2 regions of the Amycolatopsis sp. NPDC054798 genome follow, and region 1 is predicted to be linked to the other one. Evidence: riboswitches for the same ligand, from Rfam matches in the RefSeq annotation. Region 1 holds a riboswitch; the other holds the start of a gene.
What was found. A riboswitch is a leader RNA that binds a small molecule or an ion and turns the genes downstream of it on or off. The one in region 1 is predicted to bind thiamine pyrophosphate.

Region 1 (6,935 bases):
CGCCGGAAGCGCAAACGCTGGGCGGTCGCGGGCAGCTCCGCCGCGACGGTCGCGGTGCTCGTGGTGGCCGGTCTCGCGGTCGGCGGCCGCGGGACCGAACCGCCGCCGGTCATGCCCGCCGGGCCGGGTCTCGCCACCGTCTCGCCCACCCCGTCCGCTCCGGCCGGGCCGATGAAGACCCCCTCGGGTCCGTCGGATGCCCCCGCGCCCGGCGCGCAGGTGAGCCCTGGTTCGCCGGGCAAGGAACCTCCGACGGAGCGGCAGACCGTTCCGCGTCCGGGTACGTCCCGTGCGTCGGCGCCGCCGCGGGCGTATCCGACCACTAGCGACCGGTCCCCCGTGGCTACGGATTCACCTGCGGGAAGCCCGGCGTTACCCAGCCGGACCTCCGGCTGAAACGCTTTCGCGGCAAGAGTGGCGCACGTCACCGGATTCAGTGGGTTTTCGACGAAATATCCCAGGCTTTCGGGGCGATGTTCTCAGTGGCGGCCGGAGCGGCCGTCGAACCCGTCGCTCAGCCGGCACACCATTGGCCGGCCCGAGAACCCGAGGAGGAAGCACCATGGTGCTCGTCGCACTGATGATCGAAACCGTTGTCGCCGTAGTGGTCGCCGGTGGCCTGGCAGCTTGGGCCCGTAAGCGCTTCGCTCCGCAGGCGATCGAGGCGACGCAGAACAGCTGAGCTTGAAAACGAAAACCGCCCTCTGTCCTTAGTGGACGGAGGGCGGTTTTCGCGTTGGCTCAGCTGCTCACTTGCGGGCTCCGGCGAGGTCGCCGCCGGTGTCCGCGGTGTCGATCTGCTCGATCGGCACCTGTGACGTCTCCGGGATCTTGATGATCGGGACCAGCGCGATGAGCGCGGCGATGATCAAGTAGTACGCGGGCCAGTCCGCGTTGCCGGTGCCGTCGATCAGCGCGGTGACGATCACGCCGCAGGTACCGCCGAACAGCGACGTCGAGATGTTGTACCCGATGGCGAACGAGCCGTAACGCACGCGCGTCGGGAACATCGCCGGGAACGTCGACCCGATGACCGCCAGCATCAGCGCCAGCAGGATCGCCACGACCAGGAAGCCGACGACCAGCCACAGCAGGCTGCCGCTCTGCATCAGCTTGATGCTGGGCCAGCTCAGCACGATGAACCCGATGGCCGCGGTGAGCAGCAAGGGCTTCCGGCCGATCCGGTCGGACAGCGCGCCCAGTGGAATCAGCAGCGAGAACTGCACGATTTCCACCCCGATGACGATCAGGCTGGACTCGGTGTCGCCGATGTGCAGGGTGTTGGTGAAGTAGGTCGGCATCGTCGTGAGCAGCATGTAGTCGGCGATGTTCAGCAGCAGCACGATCCCGATCAGGTTCAGGATCATGCGCCAGTTGCGCTGGATGGTCTCCTTGAGCGGAGCCTTCTCCGCCTTTTCGCCCGCTGCCTCGAGCCTGCGGAACTCCGGCGTGTCCTCGAGCTTCGACCGCAGGTACAGCCCGATCGCACCGATCGGAAGCGCGATGAAGAACGGAATCCGCCAGCCCCACGAGTTGAACTGTTCGGTCGACAGCGACAGGAAGGTGATCAGCACGACCGAGTTGCCGAGCACGTAACCGGCCAGCGTGCCCATCTCCAGGAACGAACCGAAGAAGCCGCGCCGTTTGGTCGGCGCGTATTCGGCGATGAACGTCGCCGCGCCGCCGTACTCGCCGCCGGTCGAGAAGCCCTGAATGAGCCGCAGCAGCAAGATCGCGATCGGTGCCGCGATGCCCATGCTGTAACTGCCCGAGTAGGTCGGCAGCACACCGACCAGGAAGGTACAGCCGGACATCAGCAGAATGGTGAGAGCGAGAACCTTCTGCCTGCCGAGCTTGTCCCCCAATGGGCCGAAGAAGGCCCCACCGAACGGCCGAACGATGAAGCCGACTGCCAGCAGGGCAAGCGATTTCAGCACCGCGTTGCCCTCGCCGGGGAAGAACAGTGTTCCGATACTGGTCGCGATCGCGCCCGAGGTGAATACGCCGTAGTCGTACCACTCGGTCGCATTCCCCATCGCGGACGCGATCACCGCGCGTTTGACTGTTCTCTGATCGACCTCGGGTTTCCCCGTCTTTGGCTCACTCATCCCGGCGGTGACCTCCTCCTGCACACGTCCCGGTCCATCCGTTGGAGCACATTTCCCCAGTCTTGACCCGTTGACGTGAGCTGGCAGGGTGAGTCACGAAATTTCTACCGTGCGGAATTTTCCGACTACCCTGTGCGCAGGAAACGCGGCCTCGCCGGTCAGGGTGGGTGCCAGCGGGTCCTTCCGCCGGGTTAACGTCGTCCCATGAGTCCTGTTTCCGGCCCGTGGCCGCCAGTGCCGGTGGAGCCGCCGGAGATCCACCCGAAAGCCCCCGCGCCCGGCACCGAACTGGGCGCCCACTTCGCCGAGTGCTTCGGCTGCGGCGACGAGGTCGACGACGGCCTGCACCTGCGCTCAGCCATCGGCGAGGACTACACGGTGCACTCGAAGTTCACCGTGACCGCCGCCCACCAGGGCGCCCCCGGTCTAGCTCACGGCGGGTTACTGGCCTGCGCCTTCGACGAGGCACTGGGCTCGACAGTCGGAAACCTGCTGCACCGCCCCGCAGTGACCGGCAAACTCGAGACCGACTTCCGCCGCCCAGTACCGGTCGGGTCCACCCTGTACATCAAGGCCCGGCTGGACGGGATCGCAGGCCGGAAGATCTACGTGAGCGCCGACGGCCATCTGGACTCCGCGGACGGCCCAGTAGCGGTCAACGCGCGGGCGGTGTTCATCGCGGTGGGCTTCGAACACTTCAGCACCCACGGCGACCCTCAGGCGCTGGAAAAGCTAGCCGAGCAGCACCGCCGCAACAAACGCGAGTGGGACATCAACCCCTGACCCAGGCCAGGCTGAGCCACGGCCCGTGAGGCCCCCTTCACGCCCCCAGATTCCTCCAGGTTCCCCTTCACGGCCGCCCCGCCCGGCCGCACCGACCACGACGCACCCAATGCCACATTGGGTGCGTCAGACGCACCGAACGCCACATTGGGTGCGTGGGATGCACCCAATGCCACATTGGGGCGCAAGCCCCACCCACCACCAAACCACCGCCGACAACCCCCACGCACCCCAGGCAGACACACCCGGCCCTGCACCCCGATACGAAGCCCAAATGCGGTTCGAGGGGGCTTGTCAAGGCATCTTTCCCGCCTTGACAAGCCCCCTCGAACCGTCATCACAATCAGCTTCGGGGTGCCCCCTCACGAACGAGGCGCGATGTCGCCGTCAGGCGACGAGCAGCCTCCCCCTCAACCCCTCCGCAGCAGCCCGAGGATCCTCCGCCTCAGTAATCGCCCGAACCACCACAACCCGAGACGCCCCCGCCTCCATCACCTCCCCCATCCGCTCGAGATCAATCCCCCCAATCGCGAACCAAGCCCGCTCCGTCCCCATCCCCGCAGCAGCCCGAACCAACCCCAACCCAGGCGCAAACCGCCCAGGCTTAGTAGGCGTAGGCCAGCAAGGCCCGGTACAGAAGTAATCCACCCCGTCCTCCACAGCCGCCGCCGCAGCCTGCTCCTCCGAATGGGTGGACCTCCCGATCACCACCTCATCCCCAAGCACCCTCCGCGCAAGGCTGACCGGAATATCGTCCTGCCCCAAATGCAACACATCCGCCCCCACCCCCAGCGCTACATCCGCCCGGTCGTTCACCGACAGCAACGCCCCATGCCGCGCACAGGCCTCCGCCAGCACCTCCAGCGCCGCGATCTCCTGCTTGGCCTCCAACGGCGCGCCCCCGGTCTTGTCCCGCAGCTGCACGATGTCGACCCCGCCCGCCAACGCGGCGTCAGCGAACTCAGCGAGGTCCCCACGGGAAGCACGGGCGTCGGTGCACAAGTACAGCCGGGCATCGGCGAGCCGGGCGCGAATTTGGTCTCCGGTCAAGGCAGGCATGGCGGTGACGTTACCCGCGCGCTACGGTGTGGGAGTCCGCACGGGAGCCCGAGGCACGGGCTGAGAGGGAGCTGCCGCTCCGACCGTGGAACCTGATCCGGGTCATGCCGGCGCAGGGAGCGTGATTCCACTGTGAACACCAGCACCACAACCGTCACTGTCGTCGGCGGCGGCGTCATCGGGCTGTCCGCGGCCTGGCGCGCGGCCGCTCGTGGATGGCGCGTCACCGTGGTCGACCCGGATCCCGTGCAGGGCGGCGCGTCCTGGCTGGCCGGCGGGATGCTCGCCCCGGTCACCGAGGCGTGGCCGGGCGAGGAAGCCGTGCTCAGCCTGGGGGAAGCGTCCCTGCGGCACTGGCCGGGTTTCGCACGGGACCTCGCCGCCGAGGGCACCGATCCGGGGCTGGCCGAGCACGGCACGATCGTCGTCGGGTTCGACAGCGCCGACGCCGGGCACCTCGACATCCTCGCCGGGTACCTGCGTTCGCTGGGCCGCGACGTCGAAACGCTCACCGGGCGCGAAGCGCGGCGGCTCGCGCCGGGCGTCGGTGCCGTGCGCAGCGGCCTGCACGTGCCGGGCGATTTAGCCGTGGACAACCGAAAACTGCTCACAGCGCTGAGCGAAGCGGCTACGAAGCGTGGGGTCGAGTTCCGTCGTGAACGGCTCCAAGATCTCTCCGAAGTGTCCGGGCCGGTGGTCCTTGCCGCCGGGGCGTGGACCGGTCAGCTGCATCCGTTGCTGGAGCACGCAGTACGCCCGCTCAAGGGCGAGATCCTGCGGCTGCGTCCGCGTCGCGGCTGTCTGCCGCCTCCGCCGTACACAGTGCGCGCGATGGTCGAAGGACGGCCGATCTATCTGGTACCGCGAGAAAACGGCGAACTGGTCCTTGGCGCGACGCAGTACGAAGCCGGTTTCGACCAGGCCGTCACCGCGCGCGGCGTACGCGAGCTTCTGGAAGGCGCGGAACGGATCCTGCCCGGCATCACGGAGTACGAGCTGGTGGAAGTCGCCGCCGGACTGCGTGCCGCGAGTCGTGACGCCTTGCCGTACATCGGCGAAGTGAACGAAGGCGTGTACGCGGCGACAGGACATCACCGCAACGGTTTGCTGATGGCGCCCGCGACTGCGGACGCCGTGGTCGCCTGGCTGGCTGGCGAAGCCCCGCCGCCGGAGGTCGAGGCGGCGACGCCCGCCCGTCTGGTCGAGAAGGAGCGAGTCTGATGGAGATCAAGGTCAACGGGGAGTGGCGGGAATTCCCCGACGACAGCACCGTTTCCGCGGTCCTCGACGCGCTGGGAGCGGAACGCCGCGGCGTGGCCGTCGCGGTCAACGGCGTGGTCGTGCGGCGTGGCGAATGGGAAGAAGCGGTCGTGCCGAAGGGCGCGCAGCTCGAAGTGCTGACCGCGGTTCAAGGAGGTTGAGCATGGACGACCTGATCATCGGCGAACACAAGCTGTCGTCGCGCTTGATCATCGGCACCGGTGGCGCGGCGAATCTCGAAGTGCTGGAACGAGCGCTGGTCGCGTCCGGCACCCAGCTCACCACCGTGGCGATGCGCCGCGCCGACGCCGAGGGCGGCTCCGGCGTGCTGGAACTGTTGCGGCGCTTGGACATCGAGCTGCTGCCCAACACCGCGGGCTGCCGGACGGCGGCCGAAGCCGTGCTCACCGCCCAGCTGGCCCGCGAGGCGCTGGAAACGAACCTGATCAAACTCGAGGTGCACGCCGACGACCGCACCCTGCTGCCCGATCCGCTGGAGACTCTCGAAGCGGCCGAACGCCTGGTGTCGGACGGTTTCACGGTGTTCGCCTACACCAACGACGACCCGGTGCTCGCCCTTCGCCTCGAGGAGGCGGGTTGCGCCGCGGTGATGCCGCTCGGCGCGCCGATCGGCACCGGGCTGGGCATCCGGAACCCGCACAACATCGAGCTGATCGTCTCGCGCGCGTCGGTGCCGATCGTGCTGGACGCCGGGATCGGCACGGCTTCGGACGCGACGCTGGCGATGGAACTCGGCTGCTCCGCGGTGCTTCTGTCGACGGCGGTCACCCGGGCGGCGGATCCGGAACGGATGGCGCTGGCGATGCGGAGCGCGGTGGAGGCGGGGTATCTGGCGCGTGGGGCGGGGCGGGTGCCGCAGCGGTTTTGGGCGCAGGCGTCGAGTCCGCCTCGCTAGGGTTCTCGTGAGTGGCAATGCCGGTTCTAACCGGCATAAACACTCACGAGACCTCGACCACCACCTTGCCGCGCACCCCGCCTTCCTCCAGCACCCGATGCGCCCTCGCTGTCTCCGCCAATGGAAACACCCGGTCCACCAACGGCCGCACCAACCCGGCGTTCACCCACCGGCCGAGCTCAGCGAGCAAATCAGCCTGGGGATTCCCGCTGAACGCCCGCACCCAGCGGGCGGGACGCAACGAGTTCGCCGCGATATAGCCGACCGTGCGGGCCGGACGGTCGAGGTCGAACGCGATCGAGACCATCCGCCCGCTCGGGGTCAGCAGCCGCCGGAACGCGTCGAGGTCACGCCCGACGGTGTCGAGGATGACGTCGAACTTTCCCAGCTCGCCCGGATCACGGTAGTCGAGCGCGACGTCCGCGCCGAGTTCCCTTGCCAGCTCTAGGTTCTTGGCGCTGGTCAGCCCGGTCACGTGCGCGCCCATCGCCTTGCCGAGCTGCGTGGCCACGAACCCGACCCCGCCGGTCGCGCCACGAATCAGCAGGCGTTCGCCGGGCTTCAGATGGGCTTTGTCGCGCAGCGCGGTGATCGCGGTGCTCCCCGCCAGCAGCGACGCCGCCGACGCGGGATCCAGCCCGGCTGGCACGTGGTCCAGCCGATCGGCGGCCATCGCGTGGTACTCGGCGGCGGTGCCCATCCGCCTCCCACAGGCCCAGACGAGGTCGCCGGCAGCGAACCGGCTCGTCCCGGGTTCCACGACCTCGCCGACCAGGTCCACGCCGATCCGTTTGGGAAAACGCTTGCCG
Region 2 (6,935 bases), on a different contig from region 1:
TGCTCGAATCGGGGAACGCCGCGCTGCTGGTCCGCACTCCGGACGCCGAGCAGGCGGTGGAAACGTTGCGGGAGCACCGGATCGGGGCCCGGCTGACACCGGACGGCATCCGCGCCGACCTCACCGCGACGCCCGCGCCGCGAGTGCTGCAGGTGCTCGTGCAAGCGGGGGTCGAGGTGCACGAGGCGACCCGGGCGCGGACCGGGCTGGAGGACCTGTTCGCGCGGCTGACCGAAGGGGAATCGGCGGCAGGCGAAGAATCCGAGGGGGACGCATGACCGCCATGGCTGTTTCGGTGCCGGTGAGCCGGACCGGGCACGACACGGTGCCGTTGTTCCGGCTGATCGCCGCGGAACTGCGCTGGATCTTCCGCAGGCCGCGCACGCTCGCCGTGCTGGGACTGCTGGCGCTGGTGCCGATCGTGGTCGGGATCGGCCTCACCCTGGTCGGCCAGAACTCCGGGAGCGACGCACCGGACGACAGTGGCGGCGCGCTCCTGGTGTCGGCGGTGAACAACGCGTTCGTACTGCCGATCGCCGCGATGGTCATGACGCTCACGCTGCTGCTGCCGCTCGCCTCCGCGATGGCGGGCGCGGACGCGATCGCCGGCGAGGCCGCACACGGCACGCTGCGCGGCTGGCTCATCGCGCCGGTCAGCCGGGGACGGCTGCTGACGGTCAAGGCGTTCGGCGTCGCGACGGTGTCCGTGGTCGCGGTACTCGCGATGTGCGTGACCGGGGTGGCCACCGGGTTGATCATCAACGGCACGGACTCGCTGTTCACGCTGTCGGGCACCACGCTGTCGCTCGGCGAGGCGCTGCTGCGGATCCTGCTCGTCGGCGGCTGGATCGTGCTGCAGCTGTGGGCGGTCGGCGCGATCGCGCTGGCGGTGTCGAGCTGGACCGAACACCCGATGCTCGTGGTCGCCTCGGTGCTGGCCATGAACATCGTCTTCACCATCCTCGGCTTCCTGACCTCGCTGAAGTGGCTGCATCCGTTCCTGCTCACCCGGAACTGGACGCTGGCCCCCGCTTCGGTCCTGCAAGATCCGATGACGTTGTCGATGATCGGCGAGGGCGCGGTCCGCGCGGCCTGCTACATCGTGGTCGGGCTTTCGCTCGCCTACGCGCGCCTCGTCACCCGGGACGGCTGACCTGGGGGTTCAGCCCACCACGGCGATCCCGTCCGGATCCGGTGCGAGCCGGACGGGATCGCCTGCCCGGAAATCCGCTCCGGCCGGGGCGATAGCGTCCACAGTGGACTCGCCGCACCGGACGACCAGGCGCAGGTGCTCCCGCCGGTGCACCGCGGCGGTTACCTCGCCGGGCACGCCTTCGGCTGACACTTTCAAACCGTGCGGGCGCAATCCGAGCCGCACCGGGCCGTCGTCCACTCCCGAGAGTTCGACAGTGCCCAACTCGGTCCGCACCACGCCATCGGCCGCGGTGCCGTCCAGGAACGTAGTGACACCAAGGAATCGCGCCACGTCTTCGTCCACCGGCCGGTTCCACACCGACCGGACCGCGCCCTCCTGCCGGATTTCCCCAGCGTCGAGCACGGCGACGCGATCGGCGAGCGTGAACGCTTCCTCCTGATCATGCGTCACCAGCAGCGCGGTGATCTTGCTGCGCCGCAACAGATCCGCCAGATCGATAGCCAGCTGCTCCCGCAGTCCAGCGTCCAATCCGGACAGTGGCTCGTCCAGCAGCAGCAAGCGCGGCTCCGGAGCCAGCGCGCGAGCCAGCGCGACCCGCTGCGCCTGCCCGCCGGACAGCTCCGTCACCCGCCGCCGCTCGTACCCTTCCAGGCCGACCAGCTTCAGCAACTCCTTGACGCGCGTCGCGTGGCGGTCTCGGGGCACGCCGTGCATCCGCAGGCCGAACGCGATATTCGCGGCGACGTCACGGTGCGGAAACAGCTGTCCGTCCTGGAAAACCAGACCGAATTCGCGCTTGTGCACCGGCACCGCGGCGAGGTCGGCACCGTCCCACGAAACCGAACCGGACGACACCGGCTCCAGCCCGGTGATCGCGCGCAGCAGCGTCGACTTGCCCGAACCGGACGGTCCCAGCAACGCGAGCACCTCGCCGTCGGCGATGTCCAGCTTCGCGTCGCGGACCGCGGCGAACGATCCATAGTGGACCGTCAGATCCCTTACCGTGAGCGCCATCAGAACTCCCCGACTGTGCTGCGGCCGCGGACCGAGCCGAACCGGTCGATCAGCGCCACCGCCACCACAGTCACCACCATGAGCAGGGCGCACGCGGAGTACGCCATCTGGTTGTTCAGCTCCCCCGGCCTGCTGATCAGCGTCGCGACCGCCACCGGCAGCGTCGGCGCGTCCGGCCGGGCGAGGAAACTGGTCGCGCCGAATTCTCCGAGCGCGACGACGTACCCGAAGCCCGCCGCGGCCACCACCGACCGCGCGACCAGCGGAAAGTCGATCTCCCGCCACACCCGGGCCGGACTCGCGCCGAGCGTCGCGGCGGCCTGGCGCAGCCGGACGTCGACCGCGCGCAGCACCGGCAGGATCATCCGCACCACCAGCGGCATGATCACCAGCGCCTGGGCGAACGGCACGAGCAGCGGCGACGTCCGCAGGTCGCCGGGCAGCGCGTCGAGGGTCACGAGATAGCCGAAGCCGACGGTCACCGCGGAGACTCCGAGCGGCAGCATCAACGCGACGTCCATGGTTTCGCCCATCCCGCGCGCGAGCCCGCCTGGCGAACGGCGAAGCGCCACCAGCACGACACTCGCGACCAGGCCGACGGCCATCGCCAGCAGCGTCGCGTCGGTGGCCGCGGCGAGCGAATTCTGCGCCGCGATCCAGCCGGACACCTGCAGCGCGCCGTTCTGTCCCACGGTGTTCAGCGCCCGATACCCGGCGAGACTCCATCCGTCCGAAGTGGACACCGACTCGACGAGCAGCGAGACGATCGGCGTCAGCAACAGACCAAGCACGGCGATCGCGGCACCGACCGTCCACCACTCTCCGCCTCGCGGCCGACGCGCCGTGACCTGCGCGGACCGCAGCTTCACCGCGTTTTCCCGCTTCCGTCGTGCCACGGCGCCCAGCACCAGCGCGGCGACGACAGCCGCGAACTGGATCAACGACAACGCAGCCGCGCCGGAGAGGTCCAGCAGGTCGACGGTCCGGAGGTAAATCTCCGTCTCCAGCGTCCGGTAGCTACCGCCGCCAAGGATCAGCACCACGCCGAAACTGGTGGCGCAGAACAGAAACACCACCGCCGCCGCGGACGCCACAGCCGGGCCGAGCGCAGGCAAAGTCACCGACCGGAACGCCCGCCACGGCGACGCACCGAGCGCACGCGCCGCCTCGGTCGCTCGCGGATCGAGGTGCGCCCACAACCCGGCGACCGTGCGCGCGACGACTGCGACGTTGAAGAACGCGTTCGCCAGCACGAGCGGCAGCACGCCGCCGTCCGGCCAGATCGCGCGGAAAGCCAGGCCGACGACCACCGTCGGCAGCACGAACGGAACCAGCACGATCGTCCGCGCGAGTCCGACCCCCGGCAGCCGAACCCTCGCCAGGAGATAGGCCACCGGCAGCCCGGCGAGCACCGCGACCACGGTCGACGCGGCCGCGCTGGCCAGCGTGAACCCGGCGAGCCGCCACGTCTGCGGGTCGCCGAGCACGGTGTCGACGCCGCCCGCGGAAAACCCCCGGCCGACGATCGCGACGACCGGCCAGGCGAAGAACACCACCAGGAACGCGACCGGCAGCAGGCCGAGCAGCGTGAGCCCGATGGTGCGCGCGGGGATCACGCGCCCATGAGCGAGCGCCATTCCCCGATCCACTTCTCCCGGCCCGCCTGCACCTTGTCCGCGGGCATGGTGGCCGGCGTCTGCGGCTGCGGCGCCGCGGTGGCCCAGCCGGCGGGCAGCTCGACACCTTGGCGCGCCGGGTAGACGTACATGTTCGCCGCGACCGTCGTCTGGAACTGCTGCGACAACAGGAAGTCGACGACCTTCTGCGCCTGCGGGATCTGCTTGCCGTTGGTGAGCACGCCCGCGTACTCGACCTGGCGGAAACAGGTGTCGAGCAGCGCCTTGGTGCGCGGTTTGCCGTCCTCGCCGAGCTCAGCGGCCGGGGACGAGGCGTAGGACACGACGATCGGCCGCGGGCCCTTGCCCGACGAGCCGGAGAAGTCCTTGGTGTAGGCCTCCTCCCAGCCGCTGACGGTCTTGAGGCCGTTGTCCTTCAGCTTCTGCCAGTAGCCCTGCCAGCCGTTCTCGCCGAACTTCGCGACCGTGCCGAGCAGGAAGGCCAGGCCCGGCGACGCGGTGGCCGGGCTTTCCGCGACCGTCAGGTCCTTGTACTTGGGGTCGGCGAGGTCGTCGTAGGTCTTCGGCTCCGGAAGGCCCTTGCTCGCGAAGTAGGCCGGGTCGATGTTCACGCAGACGTCGCCGAGGTCGACCGCCGCCAGCCGGTGCTGCGGGTCGACGGAGTAACGCTGCGGGCCGCGGTCCGCCTCCGGGCTGGTGTAGGGCTGGAAGACGCCCTCGCTGAGCGCACGCGAGGCGAAGGTGTTGTCGACGCCATACGCGACGTCGCCGATCGGGCTGCCCTTGGTGAGCACGAGCTTGTTGGTGAGCGCGCCCGCGTCGCCGGACTTGAGGATCTTGAGCTTGATCCCGGACTGGCGCTGGAAGGCGTCGAGCACGTCCTGCGGGGCGGCGAACGAATCGTGCGTGACCAGCGTGACGGTCGGGGTCTGCTGGTCCGAGCTCGCGGACGACCCGCCGGAGTCGCCGCCGGACAGCGAACAAGCGCTGGCGAGCACCGAGACCATGGCGAGTCCTGCCACCGTGCGGACGGTCCGCGACATCATTCTTCCCCTCCTGCACTGCGCCGGATGAGGGAGAGCGATACGGCCTCCCTACGCCGGCATGATCCGGATCCAGGTGCTAACGGTCGCGGGTGGAAGGCCCGCCTCTCAGCCCGGCGTACCGGACTCCCGTGGCAATGCCGCAGCGTAGCCGACACCATGGAGTGATGACGCAGCTATTGAACGACTCGGCAGTGGACCAGGCCCTCAGTGCCGTTCCGGAGTGGCGGCGCGAGGACGACACCATCGTGCGCGAGGTCGAACTCCCGGCCTTCCCGGCCGCGATCGAGGTGGTGGACCGGGTGGCCGAACTCGCCGAGGAAGCCGACCATCATCCCGACATCGACATCCGCTGGCGGACGCTGACCTTCCGCCTCAGCACCCACTATCTGGGCGGGCTGACCGAACGCGACTTCGCACTGGCCAGGCAGATCGACGAGGTGCTGGCGGCCCGCTGACCAGGTGTGATGTCGGCAACGATGGCAACATGACCGGCCCCCTCGCGCGTTTCCCGGACAGACGCGAAGGAAGGAGGCCGGGATGGTCCAGGCACTCGTGGTGGGAATGGGTTCGTTCGGCCTGATGGTGGCCGCTGCGGGAGGGGTGCTGTGGCACACCGCGCGCACCCGGCGTGACCTTGATCACAAGCGGTAACAGTGAGCTAGATCAAGGCGCTATTCCAGCGGAATCGTCGGCACTCGCCCCGCTAGGACCCGCCATGAACAGCACTTCCGCCCAGCTCACCGCCGCACAGCGCACGTGGGTCGCGGTGTTCTCGACCGCTGTCGTCCTCCTGTCGATGGTGGTGCTCGGCCTGCTCGGCTGAGCGTCAGCCGGTTTCCTCGGCGAACGTCCAGACCCGCTTGAGCGGCACGTCCCGGCGAATGCTCTCGGGCAGCCGCTCGTAGCGGGCGAACAGTTCGTCGAGGAGATCCTTCGAATCCCAGACCCGGATGGTGAACCGCTGGGTCGACAGGTAGCGCGTGGCCTCGCGCGTGATGCCACCCCACGCCACCAGGAGCCCGTGGTCAGCGGAGTGCGTGGAGATCGCTCCCTGCAGCTGCTGCACGACCGGGAGCCCCCACCGCGCCTGCTTCGGACTTCACCTGCACGACGATCTTCGGCGACACCCCTCCCCTGGGACGTTCCAGTGTCGAGCATAACGACGAATCGCGCCCAAAACGGTCCTCAGCCATCACTGGGCGGCAAAGCTCCCGTCGCGGTTCCCCGGTGCCAGTTCGCGTGCTCGACCCACCCCGGCGGCAGCCACTGCCCGGTGACGAGCTGCGGATGCCGGGGATGCACCGCGTTCGCCCACGTCACGAACAGCAACTCGGCCCACTCCGACTGGATCAGCCAGGACACCGGGCCGCTTTTGCCGTTCCCCGTCACGTGCACGACGCCCGGGGCGACCATCTCCGCACCGGTGATGCCCGCCCAGTGCCACGCGTTCACCTGCGGCGTGTGGAGATGGAATCCGTACTCGCTCAGGTAAAGCGCGCCGTGCGCGATCGGCACCCAGCGCGGGACTGCGGCCGCGGCCGCCGCCTGCCGTGCTCGTGACTTGGCGATCGCCCCGCCCACCAGGGAACCCGCCACGAGCCCGACGCCGAGCGCTCCCGTCCCGAACACCATCGGCGTCGACACGCTCCAGCTTCCGTCCCCGATCGCCCGGAAGTCCGAGACCACGACCGCCCCGGTCGCCCAGAACCGCTCCCCGGCCACGTTCCGCCCCGGAAACGGCGCGAGCACTTCCTCGACCTGGCTGAGATCGGCGTCGCCCGCCATCAACGCCGCCAGGTGGCAGGTGTAGCTCAGCACGTCGTCGCGATAGGTCCACGGCGGCGCCATCGGATCTCTCGCCATTCAAACCCCCTCGCCGAATGAGGGGGCGATCGTAGCGGAATGCCGGGGACCTATTCGGACGGGGAAATGGTGTGCCGCAAGGAATATTCCCCTCCGGCTAACCGATCCGGAACCGCTCCCGGTACTCGCTGGGCGTCGTGTTCAAGGTCCTCCGAAAAGAGCGGTTCAGTGTCGAAACAGTGCCGAATCCGCAAGCTCCGGCAATCCGCGACAACGTTT

Region 2: linked by a shared signal. The riboswitch ahead of ACWGIC_RS17645 (thiamine ABC transporter substrate-binding protein) and the one ahead of thiO (glycine oxidase ThiO) in region 1 are both predicted to bind thiamine pyrophosphate.

The regions. Positions count from the first base shown of each region.
Region 1 is NZ_JBSHAM010000029.1:75,594-82,528, reverse strand. Features, by position in the region: gene ACWGIC_RS19740 (hypothetical protein) at 1-396, shown strand, start outside; gene ACWGIC_RS19735 (MFS transporter) at 750-2,108, opposite strand; gene ACWGIC_RS19730 (PaaI family thioesterase) at 2,313-2,891, shown strand; gene thiE (thiamine phosphate synthase) at 3,279-3,950, opposite strand; TPP riboswitch at 3,981-4,086, shown strand; gene thiO (glycine oxidase ThiO) at 4,083-5,171, shown strand; gene thiS (sulfur carrier protein ThiS) at 5,171-5,371, shown strand; gene thiG (thiazole synthase) at 5,374-6,126, shown strand; gene ACWGIC_RS19705 (NAD(P)-dependent alcohol dehydrogenase) at 6,170-6,935, opposite strand, start outside.
Region 2 is NZ_JBSHAM010000025.1:6,241-13,175, forward strand. Features, by position in the region: gene ACWGIC_RS17625 (ABC transporter ATP-binding protein) at 1-278, shown strand, start outside; gene ACWGIC_RS17630 (ABC transporter permease) at 275-1,153, shown strand; gene ACWGIC_RS17635 (ABC transporter ATP-binding protein) at 1,163-2,170, opposite strand; gene ACWGIC_RS17640 (ABC transporter permease) at 2,170-3,807, opposite strand; gene ACWGIC_RS17645 (thiamine ABC transporter substrate-binding protein) at 3,783-4,850, opposite strand; TPP riboswitch at 4,882-4,993, opposite strand; gene ACWGIC_RS17650 (4a-hydroxytetrahydrobiopterin dehydratase) at 5,018-5,308, shown strand; partial or broken gene ACWGIC_RS17655 (restriction endonuclease) at 5,680-5,928, opposite strand; gene ACWGIC_RS17660 (hypothetical protein) at 6,039-6,716, opposite strand; gene ACWGIC_RS17665 (GlxA family transcriptional regulator) at 6,814-6,935, opposite strand, start outside.